3 regions of the Peribacillus sp. NPDC097675 genome follow, and region 3 is predicted to be linked to each of the others. Evidence: riboswitches for the same ligand, from Rfam matches in the RefSeq annotation. Region 3 holds a riboswitch; each other region holds the start of a gene.
The links. Region 3 has a riboswitch for cobalamin ahead of ACQKL5_RS19615 (hypothetical protein). Riboswitches for the same ligand answer to the same signal wherever they lie in the genome.
Positions count from the first base shown of each region.

Region 1 (9,522 bases), on a different contig from region 3:
ACTGCTGCACTTCTTCTTTTAATTCCAACCATTTTGAATCCGTATAGTCACGAAGGTTGAAATACTCTCCCGTATGCCAATCCGACCCTTCGAAGTATGGATAGGCCCCTTTTTCCTTGGCCAATTCATTGGAGGCTTTAATGGTTAGATATGCGATTTTCTCATATAGGGCATCGGCATACTGAACGGCTTCATCAGACTCCCAGTAGATATTTTGTGTCGCCAGTAAGTGATGCCACCCGAATGTACCTAAGCCAATTGACCGGTAGCGCTTGTTCGTAATGGAAGCCTGCTTGACGGGTAAGGTATTCACGTCAATGACGTTATCGAGCATGCGGATTTGAATTGGAATCAATCTGTCCAATACATCGCTGTTCACTGCACGGGGCAGGTTGATGGAAGAAAGGTTACAGACAACGAAATCACCGCTCTTGCGAACCACGACGACATCGCCATCTTCTGTTTCATATTCGTCGGTGATCGTTGAAGGGCTTAAATTTTGGGCAATCTCGGTGCAAAGGTTCGAACAATAGATCATGCCTTTATGTTTATTGGGATTCTTCCTGTTCACCTCGTCACGGTAGAACATATAGGGTACGCCTTCTTCTAATTGTGAAATCATGATGGCCTTCATAATGTCCATCGCCTTGATTTTCTCGAAACTATAGCCTGGAAGTGTGCCGTTCTCCGCAGCCTCTATAGCGAGGGAGTAATGGTCTCTGAAACTTCCTTCCCCTTTTTTCTCATCGTAAAAATCTTCGAGTGAAAACCCAAGGGTTTGCTTCACGGTATGAGGGTCGAAAAGGTACCATTCTTTTCGGTCGCGTACGGCTTCCATGAACAAATCAGGGATACAGACACCTGTGAAAATATCATGTGCCTTTAGGCGGTCATCTCCGTTTTGTGTCTTTAAGTCCAAGAAACTCATGATGTCTTTATGCCATGCGTCGAGATAGATGGCAATGGCACCTTTACGTTGCCCCAATTGGTCGACGCTGACGGCTGTTTGGTTAAAGAGACGTATCCAAGGAGTCGTACCTGAACTGTTGCCAGAAAAACCACGGATATCAGAACCGAGCGAGCGGATTTTCCCGACATACAGACCGACGCCGCCACCGAATTTGGATACTTTTGCGGCATCATGGTTTGATTGATAAATGCCGTCGATGGAATCCTCGATTGCGTCGATGAAGCATGAGCTCAATTGCCCATGGGTCTTCCCGGCATTTGAGAGGGTAGGGGTTGCAACCGTCATATATAGATTGGACATGGCCCAGTATGCTTCTTTTACAAGCTGCAGGCGGTGTTCTGATTTTTCCAGCCTCATGATTTCCATAGCTATGATCATGAAGCGCTCCTGAGGAAGTTCATAGACCTTGTCTCTTTTGGGACGGGCCAAGTAGCGGTCATTCAATAGATAGATTCCGATATATGAAAATAGTTTATCGTTTTCCGGATTGATGACCGAACCCAATTCTTCGATCTCTGCTTTAGTGTAAGAGTCGAGAAGCTCCAATTTATAAACGGGATAACGCTGACCTTCATGCTGTTGCGAAAGTTCTTGAATCAATTCATAGAAGGGTCCATAGCTTCTGCCTTCATAGCCCCGGTTTGTTTGGGCATCACGATACATGGTGTTCAATAGTTCTCTAGCAGCGACGAATGTCCAATCAGGAGCATCGATATCGACACTCTCAAGTGCAAGCTGAATTAGTTTTTTGGATGTTTGTTCTTCCGAAGCATCACTTTTTCGATCGCTCCATTTAGTGAAACGCTTTTTGAATTTGTCCATATCAAGCCGGTTTTCGAAATCCTTGGATAGCATCGCGAGCTGGATTGATTTTGTTTCATTTTCTATAGTCGAGTTATATGTTTGAGTCATAAATGATCCTCCTCTTAAAACGTACATAAATAAAAAATCCGCCCAATAAATTGAGCGGATCAAACGATAGGATAAAAGAGCCATGAAAAAATAGCCGTTACACTATCGTTTCACCATCTCAATCCCCGAAGAATAAGAAACATGAAAAAACCAGGCAGGTCTCCTGACTCATGATCATCCTACTTTGAGTCCTTCCCGTATAGAGAGCTATACAGTGGTTTTCTCATTTCGTCACATTTACAGTTGCGGGGACAGTTTCGGGATTACACCGAATTCCCTTTTCAGCCATCTCTGGCACCTTGGTTCCATTAATTCTATATATAGTTAGTTAAGTTGTTGAATAAGTCAATATCTAGTATTTATGCTTATATTATCGTAAGCCATCTATGCCGATAATTCAAGAGATATATTTGTGGAAAACGAAACCATATCTATTGACAAGTGGGATAAAGGGAAGGGGCATAACCAAAGAATATAGTCAGCAATAGAAAAATCCATCGAGGAATGTCAGCTGTTTTGTGTTAAAATAAATTACATAGCAAAACTAGGGATTCTGCTTATTGAAAAGAAGAAGAACCCTGAAAATCATTTAAGAAAAAGGAGCAAAAATCGTGGAAAAAATATTAGTTTTTGGACATAAAAATCCGGATACCGACACTATCTGTTCAGCCATCGCTTATGCTGATCTGAAAAAGCAGTTGGGCATCAATGCTGAACCAGTACGTCTTGGTGAAGTGAATGGTGAAACACAATATGCGTTGGACCAATTCAAATTTGAAGCACCACGCCTTGTTGAAAAGGTGGCAGGTGAAGCGGATGGCGTCATTTTGGTCGATCATAACGAACGCCAACAAAGTGCGGAAGACATTGATCAAGTCCGTGTATTGGAAGTCATCGACCATCACCGTATCGCTAATTTCGAAACAAGTGATCCTTTATATTACCGCGCAGAACCAGTTGGCTGCACGGCTACTATTTTAAATAAGATTTATAAAGAAAATGGGATTGAAGTACCTAAGGCCATTGCAGGTCTTATGCTTTCAGCCATCATTTCTGATTCTTTACTATTCAAATCTCCTACATGCACAGAGCAAGATGTCGCAGCGGCTATGGAATTAGCAGAAATTGCCGGCATCAACGCTGAAACATATGGCTTGGACATGCTAAAAGCTGGAGCTGACTTGAGTGATAAAACGATTGGTCAGCTTATCACTCTTGATGCAAAAGAATTTGTTATGGGAACGGCAAAAGTTGAGATTGCTCAAGTAAACGCTGTTGATCCGAATGAAGTACTTGCAAAGCAAACAGAAATCGAAGCAGCGATTCATGCTGTCATTGCTGCGAAAGAATTGGATCTATTCTTATTTGTCGTAACGGATATCTTAACGAATGATTCTGTTGCCTTGGCTTTAGGAACATCAGCAGTTGCAGTGGAAAAAGCCTATAACGTTACATTGAATAACAACATTGCCGTTTTAGAAGGCGTCGTGTCACGTAAAAAACAAATCGTACCGGTTTTAACAGACATCTTCGCTAAGCTATAAGCCAGGCAGCATGCAAGGTATATAAAAAAGGACTCGAAGCCACTTTGTTAGTAGCTCTCGAGTCCTTTTTTTAATTCAGTGATTCTTTCTCTTTTTCATACGCAATTACGATCAGTTCTTTGTTTGATTCCTCACGCATTTTGCCTTCAAAGAGTTTTAATTCATTGAGAAGGTCGGGTGATAGGTCTGCTGCCGTATAATCCTGCTCAGTTGACATGGTTCTCCCTCCAATCCAGAGTATCCTCCACTCTAGTTTGGCGGTTCATGAAGATTTTATACAATGAAGAAGCCATGTACCATTTATTTACCATAAGAGGCGAGGTTCTTTAGCAATTGGGAACTCTCTTGATTAAGACCGAGTACCTGAACCGTCTTGCCTTGTACTCTATATTTCAGGATAACTTTCTCAACGGCATCTACAGCAGAAGCATCCCATATCTTAGAATCGGAAAAATCAATGATAATGGAATCTGCACTCTCCAGCGGATTGAAATTCGATATGAAGTCCTGGACCGATGCAAAGAATACCTGTCCCTTTATTTTATAAGTGATAATTCTAGCCTGTTGGTCCACTGTTTTCTCGACCGACACTTTAGAAATTTTAGCCGAGAAGAAAATCATGCTCAAGAGCACCCCGGCGAATACGCCTTTGGATAAGTCATGTGTATAAAGAACAACAAGGACTGTCACGATCATGACGATTGCCTCGGTTTTAGGCGTGATCCGAAGCCTTTTTAAGGAGGACCAGTCAAAAGTCCCGATGGAGACCATAATCATGACGGCAACAAGCGCAGCCATCGGAATTTTAATTAAGACATCATTCAATAATACAATCAAGGTTAACAAAAAGGCACCGGCAACGAAAGTGGACAGTCGGCCTCTCCCCCCGGACTTGATGTTTATCCCGGATTGTCCAATCATTGCACACCCGGCCATTCCACCAAAGAATCCGGCAACGATATTCGCTATTCCTTGTCCTTTGGCTTCCCGGTTTTTATTGCTATCGGTATCGGTCATTTCGTCAACGATTTGCGCCGTTAGTAAAGATTCAAGCAACCCGACAAATGCAAGGGCAATGGAATAGGGGAAAATGATGGCCAATGTCTCGAATGTCAAAGGAATATCTGGAATCAAGAACATCGGAAGTGCTTCGCTCAATTGCCCCATGTCGCCTACCGTTCTTACTGAAGCGCTAGTTGCAACAGCCACGATTGTCATGAAGACGATTGCAACGAGTGAGGAAGGAACGGCCTTGGTTATCCGTGGGAATAGATAGATGATGGCGAGTGAACCAGCAGTCATGACATACATGACCCACGTTTCCCCTTTAAAATGAGTAAGCTGGGCCATGAAAATCATAATGGCTAATGCATTCACAAATCCAGTCATAACAGGCTTAGGTATAAATTTCATGAGCTTCCCAATTTTAAAGACACCCAGTAGAATCTGAAGGATTCCCGTTAAAATGGTGGCGGCAAGCAAATAGTTCAAGCCGTGATCCTTTACAAGGTCAACCATCACGAGTGCCATAGCCCCGGTTGCCGCCGATATCATTCCTGGTCGCCCTCCAACAAAGGAGATGACAATGGCAATGCAGAAGGAAGCATATAATCCCACCATCGGGTCGACCCCTGCAATAATGGAGAAAGCTATCGCCTCTGGAATTAAGGCCAGGGCAACGACGATACCGGAGAGTATATCCCCTCGAACATTGCCAAACCATTCTTGTTTTAATGTAGATCTATTCAAAATGACACTTCCTTTTACTCTATATAAGTCTTAGTCGGCTTTTGTAACGTACTAGATTATAGCATGACTTCATTTTTCTATCTATGGATTCATAATTAAATGGAAGTTTATAATGAAGGGGTGAAATCTAGCTGGTTTCTATTTTCTCTTTTAGCATGTCTAGCAGCGGACCAAAACAGGTGGTCTCCTGTAAAGGATTGAGTGAGAAACGGTGACTTGCGGATAAACGCCTTGCTTAATATCAGTTTGGCCAAATAAAAAAAGATTCAAGAGAGCCACCTTCAACAAAAAAAGACCCGAGCTGGTCTTTTTTTGTTGAACTTACAAGTCATAAGTAAATTTCCGGTTCCGTACACACTGTGGGATGGATGAAATAATACTATGAAAGGGGTGGGCTTGATTGCATAAATATGTAGAAGCATTAGAGAGAGGAGTGGTAAATGTCCTGCTTATTCTTCTTTATGGATAATGCTAGATTTACATGCTGTACAGGTTACTTCTTTATAATGCTTGAAAATGATCTTTCGAAGATCTCTTCTGGATAACATAGCAAATACATTATACCTCGTACCACATACACACGTATGTTTATCTTTTACGATGTGTCTTTCATCCGTTTTGATAGTAGGAAAAAGCATTTTAACCCTCTTTTAAACTAATTTTAGGCGAAAAAAACCAAGAAAAGAATAAATCTTGGAAATCCATCCACCATCACACCATCACAAAAGCTCGGATTTGTCTGGTCCGTGGCTTTCACCTTCAATAATCTTAACATAAAAAAGAATCAAATCTATAAATATACAAAAAAACACGATAATGTTTAAAAAAACAGAAGGAGGAAGACGAGGAAATGAATAGATATACCTATGACTTAGGTTGTTCGTTTAAGAACTTTTCCCTACAAAATCTGCAGGTAATATCGGAAACCGATTTAAATTTAACCTTTTTCAGGTCTTTTTTATTGAATATGCCCCGGTAATTATGAATTATTCCACATTCACAATAACGCTGATCCTTGATGATGTGAACTTTTGCATAATACGTGAAGGTCGGATACATGTTGACACCTCTTTATAGGTATATATTACCGGGTATATTATACTATTTAGTTGTGTCTATGTAAAAAAATAACTCTCTAATAAATCTGGTGAAGTAAAGCATTGCTAAAGAGAGGGTCCCAAGCACCTGTTGGGTAAGTTTGAGTGATAACAAAAGGCACCCGTTAGATGTAACATCTAATGGGTGCCTTTTGTTATCAAAGTTCCAATCAATGTGAATGGTGGGCCAACTCTGGGTTGCGATGTACAGCCAAATAAAGGACAATTCCTGCAATAAGCAGTAGGAAGCTGGTCGTTATAAAAACGGCTGAAAATCCATAGAATCCAGCAACCATTCCTCCCATTGCCGGGCCGATGATATTGCCTAAAAAGCGGAGACTGGTATTATATCCAAGCACTTCCCCTTGCATGGATACGGGAGCTTCTTGGCGGATATAGGCAATTCTAACAGGAATGATTCCGCCTATGACTATACCTAATGCAAACCGTACAAAAACAAGTTGCCAAAAGTGATTGATGAAAGCCCCAGGCAAGTATACGAGTGCTGTGAGGAAAAGAAGTAGCATCAGTATCTTTATATGCCCATGGTGGTCGCCTATCCTGCCCCAGTACCTGGCCATCAATAAGTTTCCGAGTCCAGCTGCGGAAAAGGCGATGCCTGAGTAAAAGGCAAGATTAGTGGTTCCATGCAGTTCCCCGACATATAAAGAAAGAATGGGTTGGATGCTGAAGTGAGCCACTTGGACGATCGTTGAAATGAGCATGACGTTTACGAGAATGGGGTTCCTTAAAATGTGTGAGAGGACCTCCCGGCTCGTATAACTGGCTTTTGTTCCTTTTTGGCGCTGAACTTGATATTCCTTGGTTGCGAATACAAGAAGTCCAGAGACGAAAATGGTGATGGAGGTAAACTTGAACGCTGTCGAGTAGCCAAGAGTATCCGCAAGTACGCCACCAATCAATGGTCCAAAAAGGGAGCCGGTTATGTTCCCCGTTTGAAGAGTACCCAAGACTCTTCCGGCAATCTCTTTCGGTGTCTGTGTGGAAATGAAAGCTTGTGACATGGAGATGAATCCAGTGAATATGCCCATGAACATCCTCAATAAGAATAATTGCAGGACATTTTCTACAAATCCCATCAAGAAAATCGATAGACCCATACCGAAGGCGCAGGCAATCAGGATTTTCTTTCTACCATAGCGGTCTCCGATACGTCCCCAAATAGGAGAAAACAAAAAGGCGGTCACAAAGGTAATTCCGAATGTCCACCCTGACCAATGCTGGACATATTGTGTAGAATAATTGCCAAATGTACCGATGTATAACGAGATGAAGGGAAGAACCATCGTCATGCTACCACCAATGAAGAAATTGGCAAACCACATGATGATGAGATTCCGTTTGGCCAATTTATGAACATCCATATACATGTAACACTTCTTTCTTTTGGATATTTACTGTTAGTATACAGAATTTCACTATTCTATTAAATGTATTTGATTCAGGCATGCTTCAGGGCAAGAGATAAATCTAGTTTGAAAAAGTTGTTTTTTAATGAAATACCCAGTGTTATACTAACTAAATACTAATTTTTCAGAAAATAAAAAATATTTTATGAAAGTTAATTTTTTGTAGTAAGGAGAGGATTTACATGTTATCAATTCTTGGTTTTTGTATGATATTAACATTCCTTATCTTGGTCATTTCAAAGCGTCTTTCGGTGGTCGTCGCTTTTATTTTTACTAGTATCCTTTTTGCTTTGATCGGTGGATTTGCTTCGGATATGGGAGAAATGATGATGGCAGGGATTATGAAGGTAACGCCAACAGCCGTTATGATAGTTTTTGCTATTCTATATTTTGGTTTAATGCTAGATGTTGGCTTATTTGAACCAATGATCGCTAAAATACTAAGCCTTGTGAAAGGTGATCCATTAAAAGTTGTGATGGCAACAGCTGTTATCACGATGTTAGTAGGTTTGGATGGTGATGGTTCTTCCACCTTCATGATTACCGTTACAGCTATGTTGCCGCTATATATAAAATTAGGAATGAATAGACTTATATTGGCCTGTGTCGTTGCATTAGGAGCAGGTGTCATGAATATCATTCCTTGGGGCGGCCCGTTGGTGAGAGCGGCAGCCAGTTTACAAGTGGAAGTCTCAGACTTATTCATCCCGCTCATCCCAGTGATGATATCAGGGCTAATATGGACGTTGTTTTCCGCCTATATCCTTGGTAAGAAGGAGAGAGCTAGATTGGGAATCAGCCAAGCGGAGAGTACCATGCTTCCGGGATGGAATGAACAGGCTGTTGCTGTTGAATCTACTAATGGAAAAACCAAGCTTTTTTGGTTCAATTGGTTATTAACGATAGTACTAATGGTGTTTTTGGTATTGGAAGTGTTGCCTTTACAAATTTTATTTGCATCGGCTTTTGCCATAGCATTATTTGTTAACTATCCGAATCCAAAAGAACAGCAGGAAAAGATTTTAAGTCATGCCAATAGTTTTGTTATGATATGTACACTGATTTTTGCAGCCGGAATTTTTACGGGTATCTTCACTGAAACAAAAATGATGGATTCGATGGCATCTTCCATTGTTTCCGTTATACCAGAGTGGCTGGGTGCTCATTTACCTCTTGTTGTAGCACTTACTAGCATTCCGATGGGGTTTATTTTTTCACCTGATGCTTATTACTTTGGCATTATTCCTATTATTAGTGAAACCGCAGCGAACTTTGGAATTGCTCCAGTAGAAATTGGAAGGGCAGCATTATTAGGCCATTCAACAACAGGCTTTCCCTTATCTCCCTTGGTTCCAGCCACCTTCATTCTGATTGGACTTGTTGGTGTCGATTTTGGTGACCATCAAAAGTACCTATTCAAATGGGCGTGTGGGACAACGATTGTTATGACGATGGTAGCCATAACTCTTGGAGTGATTCCTTTATAAATGCAAGTCTAATAAACTATGTATTGAAATTTTTTACTGTAATAGTAGTAAGGGAGTACTATACATGCATAATCTAATTCCCTATTTTTCCCTCTCTCCGTTTACACTTTCAATATAGTGGAAATGATTAATAAGACTATACATAATAAATGAGAGAGAGGGAATGGACAATGAACTATAAGCAAAAGTTGATGATACCTATGTGCGCTGCCTTTTTATTGTATGGATGCAATTCAAAAGATAATTCAACGGATACTGATAAAAACGCAGATGATGCAAGACCCGTACAAGGCCTACAAACAGAGGTGGATCCTCAAGCAAAGGCGGAAGTCA
Region 1 is NZ_JBNNSK010000011.1:123,545-133,066, forward strand. Features, by position in the region: gene ACQKL5_RS16735 (ribonucleoside-diphosphate reductase subunit alpha) at 1-1,882, opposite strand, end outside; cobalamin riboswitch at 2,019-2,200, opposite strand; gene ACQKL5_RS16740 (manganese-dependent inorganic pyrophosphatase) at 2,494-3,426, shown strand; gene ACQKL5_RS16745 (hypothetical protein) at 3,497-3,643, opposite strand; gene ACQKL5_RS16750 (SulP family inorganic anion transporter) at 3,727-5,178, opposite strand; gene ACQKL5_RS16755 (MFS transporter) at 6,443-7,657, opposite strand; gene ACQKL5_RS16760 (CitMHS family transporter) at 7,885-9,189, shown strand; gene ACQKL5_RS16765 (superoxide dismutase family protein) at 9,360-9,522, shown strand, end outside.
Region 1: it holds a riboswitch for cobalamin, as region 3 does, so the genes downstream of both, ACQKL5_RS16735 (ribonucleoside-diphosphate reductase subunit alpha) here and ACQKL5_RS19615 (hypothetical protein) in region 3, are expected to answer to the same signal.

Region 2 (9,522 bases), on a different contig from region 3:
TTGCTCATTTTGCTTTTTTTATAGTGTGTGCTCACTCAAAATTTACGTTGGCACTTTGTTTTGTTCAGTTTTCAAAGAGCAATTTGTTTTGTCGTTTACTCCGTAAGCGACTTTTACATCTTATCATGTTTTCGTTTGTTTTGTCAACATGTTTTTTGATGTTTTTTTATTTTATTAAAGCTTCGTTGAAGCTGCGAAAGCTGATGTCCCGCAGCGACATGTATTAATATAACACCTATATTATTATTGGTCAATACTAAAAATGATTTTTTAAGATATTTTTTTATACTTGATAAAATCGGTGATAAACTTCGTGTCCCTTTGTCTCCGCTCTAATGGTATCCACGACTTTCTTTTCTATTAAGTATTCTAAAAGAACACCTATATCCAGTGAATAATAACTTAGTTCAGGATGCTCCATTAACTCCGCAATGCTCCAAGAACCTTCTTTTGTATTCATTATTTCGATCAAATGCAAAGAGCCAGCATTTGTACGGGAGTAGATAAGGAACTCACTAGCTAGAAAAAGAAGTTCCAACCTTTTCTCCAAGGTTTCTTCACTACTTATTAGTTCTTCATACAGCTTATATATTTCTGGCTCCATATGTTTCACTTGATTCCACACCGTGACCTCAGGGTGAAAACCTTGTTCAATTATCTCCAAACGCGCTAGATGATGTAATGAATGAACAATATGATTATAAGCGTCCAAGTAATGACCATTTTCGAAAAAGTCTTTTCCATCTCTATATCTACGAATTAATTTCGCAAATTCCATGCCCATTTTCAGCTTTCTTCCATAGAAGGGAAACTCACGGATTTCGGATTTCAATTGTTCCATGTATTCATTGCGATCGAACAAAATCTTCCCGTTATAAATCCAATCCACGACTTTTCGATTCGACCCTAGCAAAATCCATTCTCTTACTTGATTTTCTTTTACAACGTGTAAAGCAGCTTTTTTATCTTGATAGGTATAATGTTTTAAAAAAACGGGTTCCTCTGCATCATCGACAATGACAAAAAGAATATAATCAAACGTATCGGTTATCGGACTATTATGTTCTCTTTTTTCTATTAACAAAATTCCTAGGGTAGACTTTAAACTTGCTCGCTCTTGATAAATCGGGCGAAGGATATCTTCCATTATAAATTCCTCCAAAACCTTTTTTCTTTTTACATTCGACAATTCTCTTCAAAAATCCTGTTTTTTTACCCAGATGATATATCCAATTTTCAATTCGTTATTCAATAGTCATTAGTATCCTTTATTTCTTTTTTGTTCCAACCTTAGTTTATGTTATAGTTAAAGTTATATTTTAGGAGGGTCTAACCATGGCTAAATATTCTAGCAAAATCAATAAAATCCGTACGTTTGCTTTAAGTTTGATCTTCGTCGGCTTCATCGTGATGTATATTGGTCTATTCTTCAAATCGCACCCTATCGTCATGACACTATTCATGGGCCTGGGACTCTTATTCATTATCGCAAGCACAGGCGTGTACTTTTGGATTGGAATGCTTTCCACAAAATCTGTCCAAGTTATCTGCCCGAACTGCGGTAAACCTACGAAAATATTAGGAAGGGTCGATATATGTATGCATTGTAATGAATCGTTGACCCTTGATAAAAAATTAGAGGGCGAAGAATTCGACGAAAAATATAACCGTAAAAGTTTGAACGACTCATTGAAATAAATGTAGTTGTAGCTATTTTACAACAAAAAAAGTTCCAACCAAGTGGCGGAACTTTTTTTAGTGCGCTTCTTTCTTTGCACAATCTGTGCAGTCTCCGTAGATTTCCATCCGATGGTGACTTACGTTGAATCCGGTGACCTGTGCTGCAAAGTGTTCCACTTCATCCAAAGCTGGATAATCGAAGTCAACAATCTTACCGCAGTTTTGGCAGATTACATGATAATGATTCGTTGTTACGAAATCAAATCTTGCTGAAGAATCACCATAGGTAAGTTCTTTAACCAATCCCACTTCACGGAACACGCGCAGATTATTGTAAACCGTAGCCACACTCATATTTGGAAACTTTCCTTCTAACGCTTTATAGATATCATCAGCGGTAGGATGAGACATGGAGTTTATCAAATACTCAAGGATTGCATGGCGTTGTGGAGTTATTCTTACACCGGTATCTTTAAGGGAATCCAACGCTTCTTTCAATTGAACTTCAGACACGTCATCCACCTCTTTTTCTAATCAAGTATGAATTATTACATTATAATGTTTATAAATAGTGTACTCCCCATCAGATAGGTTTGTCAATCTTTCTACATCCTTAGTTTATTCACCTTTCCTTTATATATTTCTTGTTTTTACAAGTGATTCTAGTATCCCTTTTTAGGGTCGATGACATTAATGAAATCATTTCCTTTTCGAAGATATTCTTTCATATTTTCTTCAAAAATCGCAAAGGTCCTTGGTAAATATTCACTGCTTTTACTTGATAGATGTGGTGTTACCGTTACATTGTCCATGCTCCAGAATGGATGGCTCTTTTCTAATGGTTCCGGTTCGAAAACATCCAAGATTGCATGAGCCAGTTCTTGCTCTTCCATGACCTCCACGAGCACTTCTTCTTTTACAAGGTCTCCACGTCCGATGTTCACGAAAACGGCTGAGCTCTTCATCGCCTTAAAATGTTCTTTCTTTAATAAATCCTTTGTTTCAGGTGTACTAGGTAAGACACTCACGATGTAATCGGCTTTTGGCAATGCGTCCCCTATCTCAGTAAGTGCGTATAGATGATCAATGTGTTCAACGGCTTTTCCGCTTCGGTTAACCCCTAGGGTATTCATTCTAAATGCCTTGGCTAGACGTGCCACTTCCCCACCGATAGCCCCTGTACCAAGAATCAGCATCGTTTTTCCATTCAATTCACCCACTTCTATCTTTCGGTCCCATATTTCGGCTGCTTCATTCTCAATTAGTTGTTTTAATTTTTTTTCATACTGCAGCAGCATCCCCATAGTGTATTCTGCCATTGGGACTTTATGAATTCCTCTTGCATTCGTCACCATGATTCCACGTTTCTCAATGGAATTCATAGGCATTAACTCCAGACCGGCGCTCATGACCATGATCCATTTCACATTCACGGCCCGTTCAATGATCTCATCTGTTAAATCTTCTCCATATGTAATAAGTATTTCCGCTTCTTGAAGTTTTTCATCCGTCCATGTTTCTTCGTAATAGAATGTCAGATCAGGGAATGCATCTGTCATCTTTTTTTGAATGCCTTCATTTGGAATGATTGTTGAAAGTATTAACATGTTTATCTCTCCTTTTCTTTACATAAAAAAACACGGGCACTGTATGTCCCGCGCAACTTTTCATGAGGAGGTATTCCCTTACTTAATCATATTCAGGGGTCCTCTTTTTGAGTTGGACAAACGCCTCTCCCTATTAAAAAGGGCTTTTATTTAAAGTGATCAGGATTTAAATGGCCTAATTCTGGCGGCACAAATAACCCATCCTTACGAACCAGTATATCATCAAAGTAAATGTCTCCTCCTCCATATTCTGGGCGCTGAATCAAGACCATGTCCCAATGTGAAGAGGAGTGGTTCCCATTATCGGCTTCTTGATAGGGTTGGCCCGCGGCAAGGTGAAGGCTCCCGCTAATCTTCTCGTCGAAGAGGATATCGCCCATAGGTTCCAGGATAAACGGATTGACACCCATTGCGAATTCCCCGATATAACGGGATCCTTCATCCCCATCGAGCAACTTGTTCATTTTGTCAGATTGATTGGAAGTCGCTTTCATGATTTTCCCCTCTTTAAACGAGAGTGTTATATCCTGAAAGACATCGCCTTGATAGGCAGAAGAAGTGTTGAAGGATATCGTTCCGTTGACACTATCTTTCACGGGCGCCGTGAATACTTCTCCATCCGGCAGGTTATGTTTTCCCGCGCAAATGACGGCAGGTATGTTTTTAATTGAAAACGTGAGGTCTGTCCCCGGCGAAAGGATTCGAACTTGATCGGTCCGCTCCATCCATTCCTTCAACGGCTTCATGGCCCTTTCCATTTTTCGATAATCCAGTGTGCATACGTTTAACAAGAAATCTTCATATTGTTCAAAGCTCATGCCGGCTTTTTTTGCCGAACCGGTGGTCGGAAAATTCAACAGAACCCAGCGCCGATTATTGACGAAGAACATCGTGGACGTTTTCATGGCGGCCTCTTGAAGGTGATATCTTTCAGGAGGCACAATCGCCCCTCTCTCCTCGCTACCGTCACCGGACACGATGATGAGAGCATCCACATCTTCATATTTCTTATAATTCCACTCCGATAAGGTATCGAGCTGTTCCTTAACATTCCCTCTTAGCAAATGACTAGTGATTTCATCATCTTCGAGTTCCGCATAAGGATAAGCACCCATTCTATAGGCTTCATCAATCAGTTCCTTCAATAGAGCTTTGGCTGCTATAGGTCCACGGATCAGGACCCTCTCCTTCTCCTGCAATCTCAATGAATGATGGATCAGCCGTTCCGCAAGCTTGGTCAGACGCTCATCCTTCATCAGCCTGTACCTTATTTTTCTAAGTCACGAAGAGTTTCTAATGCTTCTTCAACGTGGCCCTTTACTTTGACTTTTCGCCATTCTTTCACGATTGTCCCTTCCTTATCAATCAGGAAAGTCGAACGCTCAATGCCCATATATTCCTTACCAAAGTTTTTTTTCAATTTCCAGACGTCGTATAGTTCAGCGGCTTCTTGCTTTTCATCCGCTAGCAAAAGGAACGGCAGTCCATGTTTTTCAATGAACTTTTCATGACGTGCTGCTGGGTCCGGGCTAATGCCAATGATGACAGCATCAAGCTCTTCGAATTGTTCATTATGGTCACGGAAATCACAAGCCTCCGTTGTACAACCGGGTGTCATGTCTTTTGGGTAAAAATATAATACAACGTGTTTACCCTTGAATTGTGATAGGGAAACTTGTTCTCCATTATTCGCTGGTAGTTGAAAATCAGGTGCTTTTTCTCCAATGTTAAGCGTCATTCTAACCCCTCCATTTCTTTCATTATGGTAAGCGTACCCAATAATCGAAAGAAACACAACTTTCATTTCTTCTTGTTTTTCTCCTTCTGCTCGAAATCGATTACGGCCCTGATCACAAAGGCAGCCGGAAGCGTGTAGCCAATGAATGCCTGAATCGTCGCAATCATCCGGCCAATCCCGATAGGCGAGATATCCCCGTATCCCACCGAGAACATCGTCATCGCACTAAAATAAAAAGAGGTCTTCAATTGCTCAGAAAAGGTTCCATCCAAACGATTTCCCATATCAAGAATCACCGAATGATTCTGAAGCTCGTATAATAAATAAATCAGTGCAAAACCAACTAATAATGTCGCATATAAATTGCCGAGCCAGAGCATATCTTCTAGAGAAAACTTCTTCGCCTCCGACTCAGAAAGAAATAAGGTCCGAATGCTCATCACCATGCAAAAGATAATCCCCGCAATCAAAATATAAAAGGTCATCCCCTACGCCTCATTTCAAAACCACCCACTCCCCTTATACATACTCTTAAAGCAGTCAATATATGCTCGGTTTAGGGGTCAGACCCTATTTCCCAAACACTTGAGAACATGGGAAACACAGATGTATCAGGGGTTTCGACGATATACAGTGGGGGTCAGACCCCATTTCCCGACTTTTTTCCTTGTTGACCCATACAATTGGGGTGTGCTAAGATGGGTTAAATTTTTATAATATTTTATATTATCAGAATTCTGTTATCTGTTTTTTTATGGACGAGGTTTTTATGAATTTCATATGTGGAGATAGGTTCCTAATTTTTTAGGATGAAAAGGGAAGTCCGGTGTAATTCCGGCGCGGTCCCGCCACTGTAATGGGAATGTTAGGGCTATGTTTGATGCCACTGATCTTTATGATTGGGAAGGCTATAGCCGCTAAGTTTGATTCCTTGAGCCAGGAGACCTGCCTATTTCGACAACACTGATTTAACCTACGGGAGATAGGGAAGTGTTAGGGTCCTTATAATGATAAGGGGTATTTACCTGCCTCTTTATTTTAAGCATTTCTGACTTTCTCTTTTGACGGTTAGGGGTGCTTTTTTGTTGTTCATTTTAATCAAAGGAGATGGTTGGTTTGAAAAGTAGCAATATAGGATACCCTCGAATCGGTGAGGATCGCGAATGGAAACGTACTTTGGAAGCCTACTGGGCTGGAAATTTAGATGAGAAGGAGTTTACGGATCAATTGGAAGCGGTCCGTTTAGGCAATTTGCAGAAACAAAGAAATCAAGGCATCGATATCATTCCCGTCAATGACTTTACGTTATATGACCAAATGCTCGATATGTCTGTCATGTTCGGCCTGGTGCCAAAACGCTATTCGGCTTATAAAGGCGGCGATGTTCCTCTTTCCGTTTATTATTCAATGGCTCGTGGAAACAAGGATGAAGTCGCCTCCGAAATGACGAAGTGGTTTAATACGAATTATCACTATATCGTTCCAGAGCTTAAACAGTCCCAGCTCAATTTAACAGAAAACAAACCGCTTTCCGCTTACCAAGAAGCCAAGGAAAAGCTAGGAATTGAAACGAAACCCGTTTTAATTGGGCCCTACACGTTCATTTCATTGTCCAAAGGCTATGATCAAAAAGATCTTCCGGCCATCATTCTCAGTCTTTTGCCCTTATATACGCAAATATTGCAGGAGCTAGAACAAGAAGGCGTACAGTGGATACAAATCGATGAGCCATCCCTTGTCTCTTCCCTTTCTTTGGATGAGATGAAAACTGTTACCTACCTGTATGAAAAATTGAATGAAGCTGCACCCGACCTTAATATCATGCTGCAAACATACTTTGACGCTGTAGAGCATTATCAAGAAGTCATCGATTTGCCAGTTCAGGGGATCGGCCTTGATTTTGTCCATGACAAAGGAAAAAACCTCAGCAACCTTCAAACAATTGGTTTTCCGGCAGATAAAGTACTCGGAGCCGGTGTAATTGATGGAAAAAACATTTGGCTCGCAGATTTAACGAAAAAAATCGAATTGATTGAATCCATTAAGAAACATGTTGCCGAAAACCTTATCTGGCTTCAACCATCCTGCTCCCTGCTCCACGTTCCCGTGACGGTTCGAAATGAGACCTCCCTGGAAAGCGAAGTGAAAGAAGCACTTGCCTTTGCAGATGAAAAACTTGAAGAAATCACCCTATTAGTCAAAGGGAATAATCAAGGTCTTCAGGCAATCGCAGAAAAGGTGGCAGCCAATAAAGTCGCCCTCGAAAAGCTGAAGAATTCTAATGCCCGAAACCATAAAGACGTGCATACAGATGTCGAACAGGCAAAGCTACAAACACATGGCCGTACGCTGCCTTTTAAACAACGCTATCAAAAGCAACAGGAATTTTTCAACCTGCCTTTCCTTCCAACGACGACAATTGGAAGCTTTCCGCAGACAGCCGAAGTCAAACAGGCCCGCGGGAAATTCAAGCGCGGTGAATGGACCACTGAGCAGTATGAAACATTCGTGAACGAGGAGATCAGCAGATGGATTGATATCCAGGAAGAAATCGGCTTGGATGTCCTTGTACACGGGGAGTTCGAACGGATGGATATGGTCGAGTTCTTCGGACATAAGCTCGGTGGATTCGTCTTCCTTGAAAAAGGCTGGGTTCAGTCTTATGGCTCCCGCTGTGTAAAGCCGCCCGTAATCTATGGCGATGTCCATTTCATTAAGCCAATGACAGTCAAGGAAAGTGTGTATGCCCAAACATTGACCGAGAAAAAAGTTAAAGGCATGCTGACCGGTCCTGTAACGATATTGAACTGGTCGTTTGAACGTGATGATATTTCACGGGAAACAATCTGCTATCAATTGGCACTGGCCTTGAAACAAGAAGTAGAAGCATTGGAATCAGCTGGAATCAAAATGATCCAAGTCGATGAGCCTGCTCTGCGTGAAGGTCTTCCATTGAAAAAAAGCGACCGTGGAGAGTATCTAAACTGGGCGGTTCATTCGTTCTTGATTTCCACTTCGAGCGTGGAAGATACGACGCAAATTCACACACATATGTGCTATTGCGATTTCAACAGTTTCATGGATGTCATCTCTTCCCTCGACGCGGATGTTATTTCAATCGAAACATCTCGAAGCCACGGGGAGCTCGCTTCCGCCTTCGAGGAAAAAACGTACGAAAAAGGAATCGGTCTTGGGGTGTATGACATTCATAGTCCTCGCGTACCTGCAGTGGAAGAAATGGTTGATATGATTGAACGCGGCATCAAGGTGCTCGATAAAGATCAATTTTGGATTAACCCGGACTGTGGGTTGAAAACAAGGGGCGTTCCAGAAACCGTCGCTTCTCTGAAAAATATGGTCGAAGCTGCAACAATCGTCCGGAATAGACTATTGGTCCAATAGGAAAATGAATAATTATAATACGTCGATTCCCGTTCAACAGTCACGGACTTTTTTAACGGACCTTGTTTTCCCACCCGATACGAACCATCACAATACCATCTTTGGGGGTAAAGTGATGGCTTACGTCGATAAAATTGCCTGCATCGCTGCGATGCGCCATTGCCGCAAACCGGTCGTGACCGCCTCTAGCGACTCCTTTGATTTTCTGGCCCCCATTAAAACGGGGGATGCGATCAACTTAGAAGCCTATGTTACCTGCGCCCATCGGACATCTATGGAGGTCTTTGTAAAAGTGGAACGGGAGAACCTATTGACTGGCGAAAAGCAACTTACCGCTCGTGCCTTTTTAACGATGCTTGCTATAGACGAAGTTGGAAAGCCCATACCAGTTCCACAGGTCCGACCGGAAACGGAAGAAGAAAAACGGCAATACGTCCAAGCGCAAGCCAGATATATCGAGAGAAAAAATAAACGCATATAGGCAAAAAATCCCTTCAACAGTTTTTCTGTTGAAGGGATTTTTTAGTTTCCTGCTCCGCGATACCTTTTCACTCCCTGATTCCAGATGAAGATCGAGATGATGAAAAAGGCGACTCCTATGACAGGGGTGGCGAATGCATAGGCATACCACTCTTCTTTTCTAAGAAAATAGGAAGCTGGATACACACCGACAAAGGCAAATGGCAACACCCATGTCAGGACAAAACGGATGACTTTGTTATAAATATCAACCGGGTAGCGGCCGTAGTTCCCGATGTTGTACATCATCGGCATGATGGACGTTTTGGCGTCCGACCAGAATCCAATGCTTGCAATCGCTACGAAAATGGCTGCATACGCCAACGCACCACCGATTGCAAACAGCACAAAGAGAATCGGGTCGTACCAAGCAAGCTCCAAGTTTAACGAAGTGCCGGAATAGAAGATGATGATCAATCCGGTCACTACTCCAAATAAAGATTCAAGCTCTATCCGTTCTAGGATGACTTGAAAAAGGCTGTGAATGGGCCTGGTCAAAATCCGGTCCATTTCCCCTTTGACAATATAGCGTTCGTTGAAATCCCAGATGTTAAAAAAGGATGAAAAGAGCGCAAA
Region 2 is NZ_JBNNSK010000014.1:76,432-85,953, reverse strand. Features, by position in the region: gene ACQKL5_RS18790 (nucleotidyltransferase-like protein) at 284-1,147, opposite strand; gene ACQKL5_RS18785 (YgzB family protein) at 1,336-1,698, shown strand; gene perR (peroxide-responsive transcriptional repressor PerR) at 1,756-2,193, opposite strand; gene ACQKL5_RS18775 (D-2-hydroxyacid dehydrogenase) at 2,343-3,287, opposite strand; gene ACQKL5_RS18770 (aminopeptidase) at 3,434-4,543, opposite strand; gene bcp (thioredoxin-dependent thiol peroxidase) at 4,555-5,025, opposite strand; gene ACQKL5_RS18760 (ion channel) at 5,088-5,510, opposite strand; cobalamin riboswitch at 5,799-5,992, shown strand; gene metE (5-methyltetrahydropteroyltriglutamate--homocysteine S-methyltransferase) at 6,133-8,427, shown strand; gene ACQKL5_RS18750 (acyl-CoA thioesterase) at 8,432-8,908, shown strand; gene ACQKL5_RS18745 (ABC transporter permease) at 8,950-9,522, opposite strand, start outside.
Region 2: it holds a riboswitch for cobalamin, as region 3 does, so the genes downstream of both, metE (5-methyltetrahydropteroyltriglutamate--homocysteine S-methyltransferase) here and ACQKL5_RS19615 (hypothetical protein) in region 3, are expected to answer to the same signal.

Region 3 (6,065 bases):
AGTCGGGTTTTTCTTATTTTGAAAGAGTGATTAGGAGACCTAAAAGAAGGGCGATGGTAAAGACCCATATAAAGAATTTTTTATACATATTCATTACCTCGAATCGTCAAAATGGGATAATTCATTTTATCAAATGAAAGGGTATAAACAAAATGCATAAAAACTAGAACACCAAACCCGCATGTTTAATTTCATGCGGGTTTGGTGTTTCCTTTATTTGAATAATTGCGGATATACGGTCTTGGCGGTTAGTTCTACAGCTTCCCCGATGCGCGGTCCAGGACGTGACATGACGTCTTCGTTAAGCTGATATACTTGATTTTTCTTCACTGCGTCGACATCTCCCCAGCCTTTGCGGGATTTGATTTCATTCACTGCATTTTCCACATAGCCAACGGTTGTAATAATGGTATTTGGGTTGCGCTTGATGACTTCTTCATCAGCTATTTTCGCCCAGCCCTTTTGGTCGACAAAGATATTTTCGATACCGGCAGAAGCTAAGATCTCTTGTTGGAAGGTTTCCGCTCCTGCTGTATAAATTTCAGGAGAAGGGCTGATTTCAAAATATGTTTTCTCTTTAGAATCAACACTCGCCACTTTGTCTTCAACATCTTTGATTTGTGTTTGAATTGTCTGGACTAATTCATTCCCTTTTTTCTTTACGCCCATGACCTCGGCGATTTGATTGATGTCTCCATATACATCATCGAAATTCACTGCTGATTTTATGATAAAAATAGGGATTCCCGCATCTTCAAGCGGCTTCAATGCTGCTTCATCGCCTATTGTATAGGCCATGATGAGATCTGGTTTTAAAGCGATGATTTTTTCGGAATTAATCGTCATCGAATCGGAAACACGTTCAACTTCCTTAGCTTTTTCAGGATAATTATCATAATCCGTAGCTCCAATCACTTTATCGCCTACACCTAGGGCATATAAAATCTCTGTATTACTTGGTTGAAGGGAAACGACGGTTTCCGGGATTTTATCAAAGGTGATTTCTTTACCACTATCATCGGTAACGGTATAGGCTTTGAACTCTTCTGTTGTAGCTTTTTTTTCTGTGGACTTTTGCTCATCATTTGTGGCGCATCCTGTAAGGAAAAGGACCACCATCAGAAGGGCGATCCAACTGAACCTTAACGTTCTTTTCATGATTTATTCCTCCACTTTCTTTTCATCGGTTTGGTTGGATATGATTTGCTGATAAAAGGAATCTCTTTAACGCCCAACTGTTTATTGACATAGACAGCCATCACGAAAAGAACATTAGCCAGCAAATGAGCATAATCAAAAAGGATAGACGGTACCTCTTTTTCCGTACTGACTATATGCAGGGCCCGGACAGATTTTTTGGCTTCGCTGCGGCAGGTGTGCAAAATGCAGGAAACCGTTGAGCCTTGCGGAAGCACGAATGTTTCGATGCTTTCTTTTACTTCAGCTACATAAAAGTCATAAATGTCACTAAGACGGTTTAGATCGGATTCGGCTATGGCTAATTTTCCACGGACAGAACCATTTAAGTGATAAGCCATCGGCAACAGTTCCATTAAATCACTGTAAACTTCAGGAATCTCTTTCGTTAACGAAGCTGCCAGTCCCATCTGTGTCGTCAATGAATCGGTACGGATTTCATAATCGACGGTCGAGGCCGTTTCGCGCATGAATGGGTAACATACAAAACGAAGATCTTTCTTTGTCAAAATGATTCCTCCTTTTCTGGTAGTGTGAATGGCCTATGCATTGCAGTTCGTCGGCAAAAGAAAAAGCCGACCAAAGGTATTGGTCGGCAAACGGACATCTATGTATCTAGAATTAGAAAAAAGATGGAAGAGTGCCGTACAATCCTCTTAACTTCCGAAGAGCAAAATACGATAAAAAAAAGGCAGGTCTCCTGGCTCGTGCGTCTTTTTACTCTAAGAACCTTCCCATTTGATATGAATGAATGGTATCGTGCGTGCGGATTCATCCTCAAACAGTGGTATATTCCTTATTTCATTAGCACTTACAGTTGCGGAAACAGCTTCGGTTTTACACCGAATTCCCTATTAAGCTGACAAGTCAGCACCTATTTTCTGCATGGTTCATATTCACTTAGCACCATTTTAGCATACCTAATTGCATAAATAGTGAAAAAATTTCAAAGAATATAGCTTATAGGATAAATTATCTAGTAAACTCACTTTATAGGATTAAATTGGAGGTTATTGTAAAAAGGATGTCGAATATATAAGAGTTGAACTTGAATGATTTATGAAAGCATGGGAGGTAGAGGATGGTTTATAAACAGGTGAATCAAAAAATGGATATGATTCTAGAAAATATAGAAAAGGTCATTATTGGGAAAAGGGATATAGCTGAATTGAGTCTTGTGGCTCTCCTTTCCGGGGGACATGTCTTGTTGGAGGATGTGCCAGGTGTGGGTAAGACCGTCATGGTCCGGGCCCTTGCTAAGTCCATCGGTGCAGATTTCAAACGGATACAATTCACACCCGACTTGCTGCCGTCTGATGTAACGGGTGTGTCGATCTTCAACCCAAAGGAACAGGAATTTATTTTCAGGCCGGGACCAATCATGGGCCATATTATCTTGGCTGATGAAATCAACCGAACATCGCCGAAAACGCAATCCGCCCTGCTTGAGGGGATGGAAGAGGCAAGTGTGACGGTCGATGGGGTGACAAGGAAATTGGAACAGCCATTTTTCGTCATGGCTACTCAAAATCCAATAGATTACGAAGGTACATACCCTCTTCCAGAGGCGCAGTTGGATCGCTTTCTATTAAAAATGAAAATGGGTTATCCGGAAGTAGCAGAAGAGATTGAGGTACTGCACCGGGCTCAATATACCGCACCGATTGAAGAGTTGCAATCCGTCATTACTTTAGAAGAGTTGAAAGATTTGCAGGTAGAGGCGAAGTCCGTGATAGTGGATGAGACTATAAAGAAGTATATCGTCGAGCTCGCCAATCACTCTCGTAAACATGAAAGTGTGTATCTTGGGGTCAGCCCTCGTGGCTCAATTGCCCTTATGAAGGCATCCCAAGCCTATGCGCTTTTGAATGGAAGGGATTATGTCCTACCAGATGATGTGCAGCACTTGGTTCCATATGTCTTTGCCCATCGTCTAATTCTTAATCCTGAAGCGAATTATGCAGGGGTGAATGCTGACATGGTGATTCATGAAATTGTGGCTACGACAGAGGTGCCAGTGAAGAGGGCAGTGACCTAATGGGGAGCATGTTTACCTTATTAAAGAAAAATAGAAGGGTTAGCGGCATTGTTTTACTTTTGCTACTTTCTTTCAGTTTTGCGATGTTTCAAGGTGGATTCATCAGCTGGTTCATTTTCTATACTTTTTTGCCGTTTGCTGTGTACTCTATGATTCTGATGTTTTACCCGCTGCAAGCTTTTGATGTGGAGAGAAGAATAAGTAAACAGGAATTCCAGGCTGGGGATTCTGTGGAAATAACATTGGTATTTTCTCGTAAAAACCGACTACCTCTTTTGTATATGGTAGTAGAAGAGGAGTTACCGATGGAATTGACAAAAAGAACACTTTTGATTCCAGGATTTAAACAGTCTTTCAATTTGACATATACCTTGGATAACCTGCCACGGGGTGAACATTTCTTGCATGCGGTTCGCTTTAGCATAGGGGACTTTTTTGGACTCTATAGAAAGGAAGCGACAGTGCGTTCCCCTTTGAAAATTACCGTTTTTCCGACGTATCAGGAGTTACCTTACAAGAGCTTGGAAAATGTATTCACTCAAGGCCAAGTAGGGTCTACGAAAAAAAGGCAGCGGGAACATTCAGTAGTATCAGGAATTAGAGAGTATCAGCCAGGTGATCAATTGTCTTGGATAAATTGGAAGGCTACAGCCAGAACAAGTGAAATCATGACAAAGGAATTTGAGGAACAGAAAAGCCGTGATACATTCATCATGCTTGATGAGTACGCTTCTCCCTTTTTCGAGGAAGCTATCATACTTACGGCTTCCTTGGTACATACCTTGATAAAAAAGGGCATGGATGTTGGTTTGGTTAGTACCGGATCGAAGGAGGTCATACCGGCTAGAGGAGGAAGTAAACAGAGAAGGAAAATCTTTTACCAGCTCACAAAAGCCAAAGCAACGAGCCTAAATGTTTGGAATGGCAAGTTGCAGAAGGGAATCGTGCCTTCGAATGCTTCTCTAATATTTGTGATCACCGATTTAACGATGGAAAAGCTAGAAGGAGTGAGTGCGTTCGGAGGAAACCAAATGACGTTGTTATGCGTGAAAAGCCAGGATGATTTCACGATTGAAGAAAAAAATGCGAGATTGGCAGCTTTAGCGCGTGGAATAAAGCTTAGCTTCTTTGAGCAGGGACACCTTCTAAATGAACGAACTGAGGTGAAGGCAAATGAACGCTGATACTACCAAAATGGAAAGGTGGATGTCAGTTCTCTTATATGCATTTGGCCTTCTATTAATTACCGAATGGTTACGACCTGTAGAGAAGCTTACTGATACGGGAGATATCCTGATTTTTGTTGTGTTTGTGGTCCTTTCCTTACTTTTACACTATTTTCGCATTCATTGGATTGTGCGCTTTATCCTCGTGAGTGCCTTTATATTAATCGCCATCCAGTTCTTTTATTCGTCCGTCCCTTTCATGACATTCAAATGGCTTACTGGAGATTTACTGGACTTAACGGCTAACTTTTCGAATGTTTATGCGGGGAAGTGGGAGATGCTTTCTAACCCCTTTCGAACGCTTTTATTTTTCGTGCTTCTTTGGCTTGTGACGTATTTGGTACATTACTGGGTGACAGTAAGGCGAAACATTTTTTTGCTTTATATGCTAACGGTTATTTTTATATCAGTTCTTGATACATTCACTCCCTATGATGGGGATGCGGCGATTGTCAGGATCATCATTATCGGTTTTTCGATGCTTGGTGTGTTGGCGATGTTACGCTTGTCCATACAAGAGCGGTTTGTTTTTTCAGGAGGCCCATTCAAGAAGTGGATCTTCATGTTATCCGGGATGATCTTATTAAGCGCCCTAGTCGGATTTTCTGCACCGAAGTTTTCTCCTAAGTGGCCGGACCCTGTACCGTTTATCGTTTCTTATTCCGATAAAGTGACAGGAAATGATGATGATAGTGATTCCCTAGATAAGCGGGTGGGATACGATGAAGATGATTCTTCTCTTGGAGGGTCAATCGAACCGGATAACACGGTCGTTTTTTACAATACGGCAACGACCGGACATTATTGGAAGGTGGAAAACAAAGATATCTACACCGGAAAAGGCTGGGTGGGTGTAGATGCTATGGAAGAGTATATCATGCTCTCTAATGGGCAGGATTTGACTGGCATAGAAGAACTTGAGGTTCCTGAAGTGTTGCAAACAAAAGAAATGAATACAACTGTAAATATGCTAGAAAGCTATTCTCACATTCTTCATCCACAATCAGGTTACTTGAAAAGGATAGAGGCCGAGAACGTGGATTGGTTTAAGTATTATAAAAATACGGATAAGTACCTCACAGAAAAACAAAACAGCAAGAGCCCTATTACTAAAGAATATGACCTGGTCTATGAAATGCCCAGGTACGATCTGGCTGAATTAAGAAAAGTTACTGAACAGGATGAAACGATGGATGCCCTCATGGAAAACAATACGCAGCTTCCAGAGGGATTGCCAGCTCGTATCTATGACTTGGCCAACGAACTTACGGTGAATGAGAACAATTGGTACGATAAAGCAAAGGCGATTGAAAACCATTTTGACGGCCCTGAGTTTAGGTATTCTAAAGAAGATATTCCATACCCAGGTGATAATCAGGATTATGTGGACCAATTCTTGTTTGAGACCCAAATTGGGTATTGCGATAATTATTCAACGGCGATGGTCATTTTATTAAGAGCTGCCAATATACCGGCAAGGTGGGTAAAGGGATATACTGAAGGGGAAAGATCAATCTATAAGGGTGAGTCTGCGTATAAAGTTACAAATAATAATGCTCATTCATGGGTGGAGGTTTATTTTTCGGAATTGGGATGGGTACCGT
Region 3 is NZ_JBNNSK010000017.1:7,773-13,837, reverse strand. Features, by position in the region: gene ACQKL5_RS19620 (ABC transporter substrate-binding protein) at 214-1,158, opposite strand; gene ACQKL5_RS19615 (hypothetical protein) at 1,155-1,712, opposite strand; cobalamin riboswitch at 1,871-2,090, opposite strand; gene ACQKL5_RS19610 (AAA family ATPase) at 2,279-3,235, shown strand; gene ACQKL5_RS19605 (DUF58 domain-containing protein) at 3,244-4,419, shown strand; gene ACQKL5_RS19600 (DUF4129 domain-containing transglutaminase family protein) at 4,409-6,065, shown strand, end outside.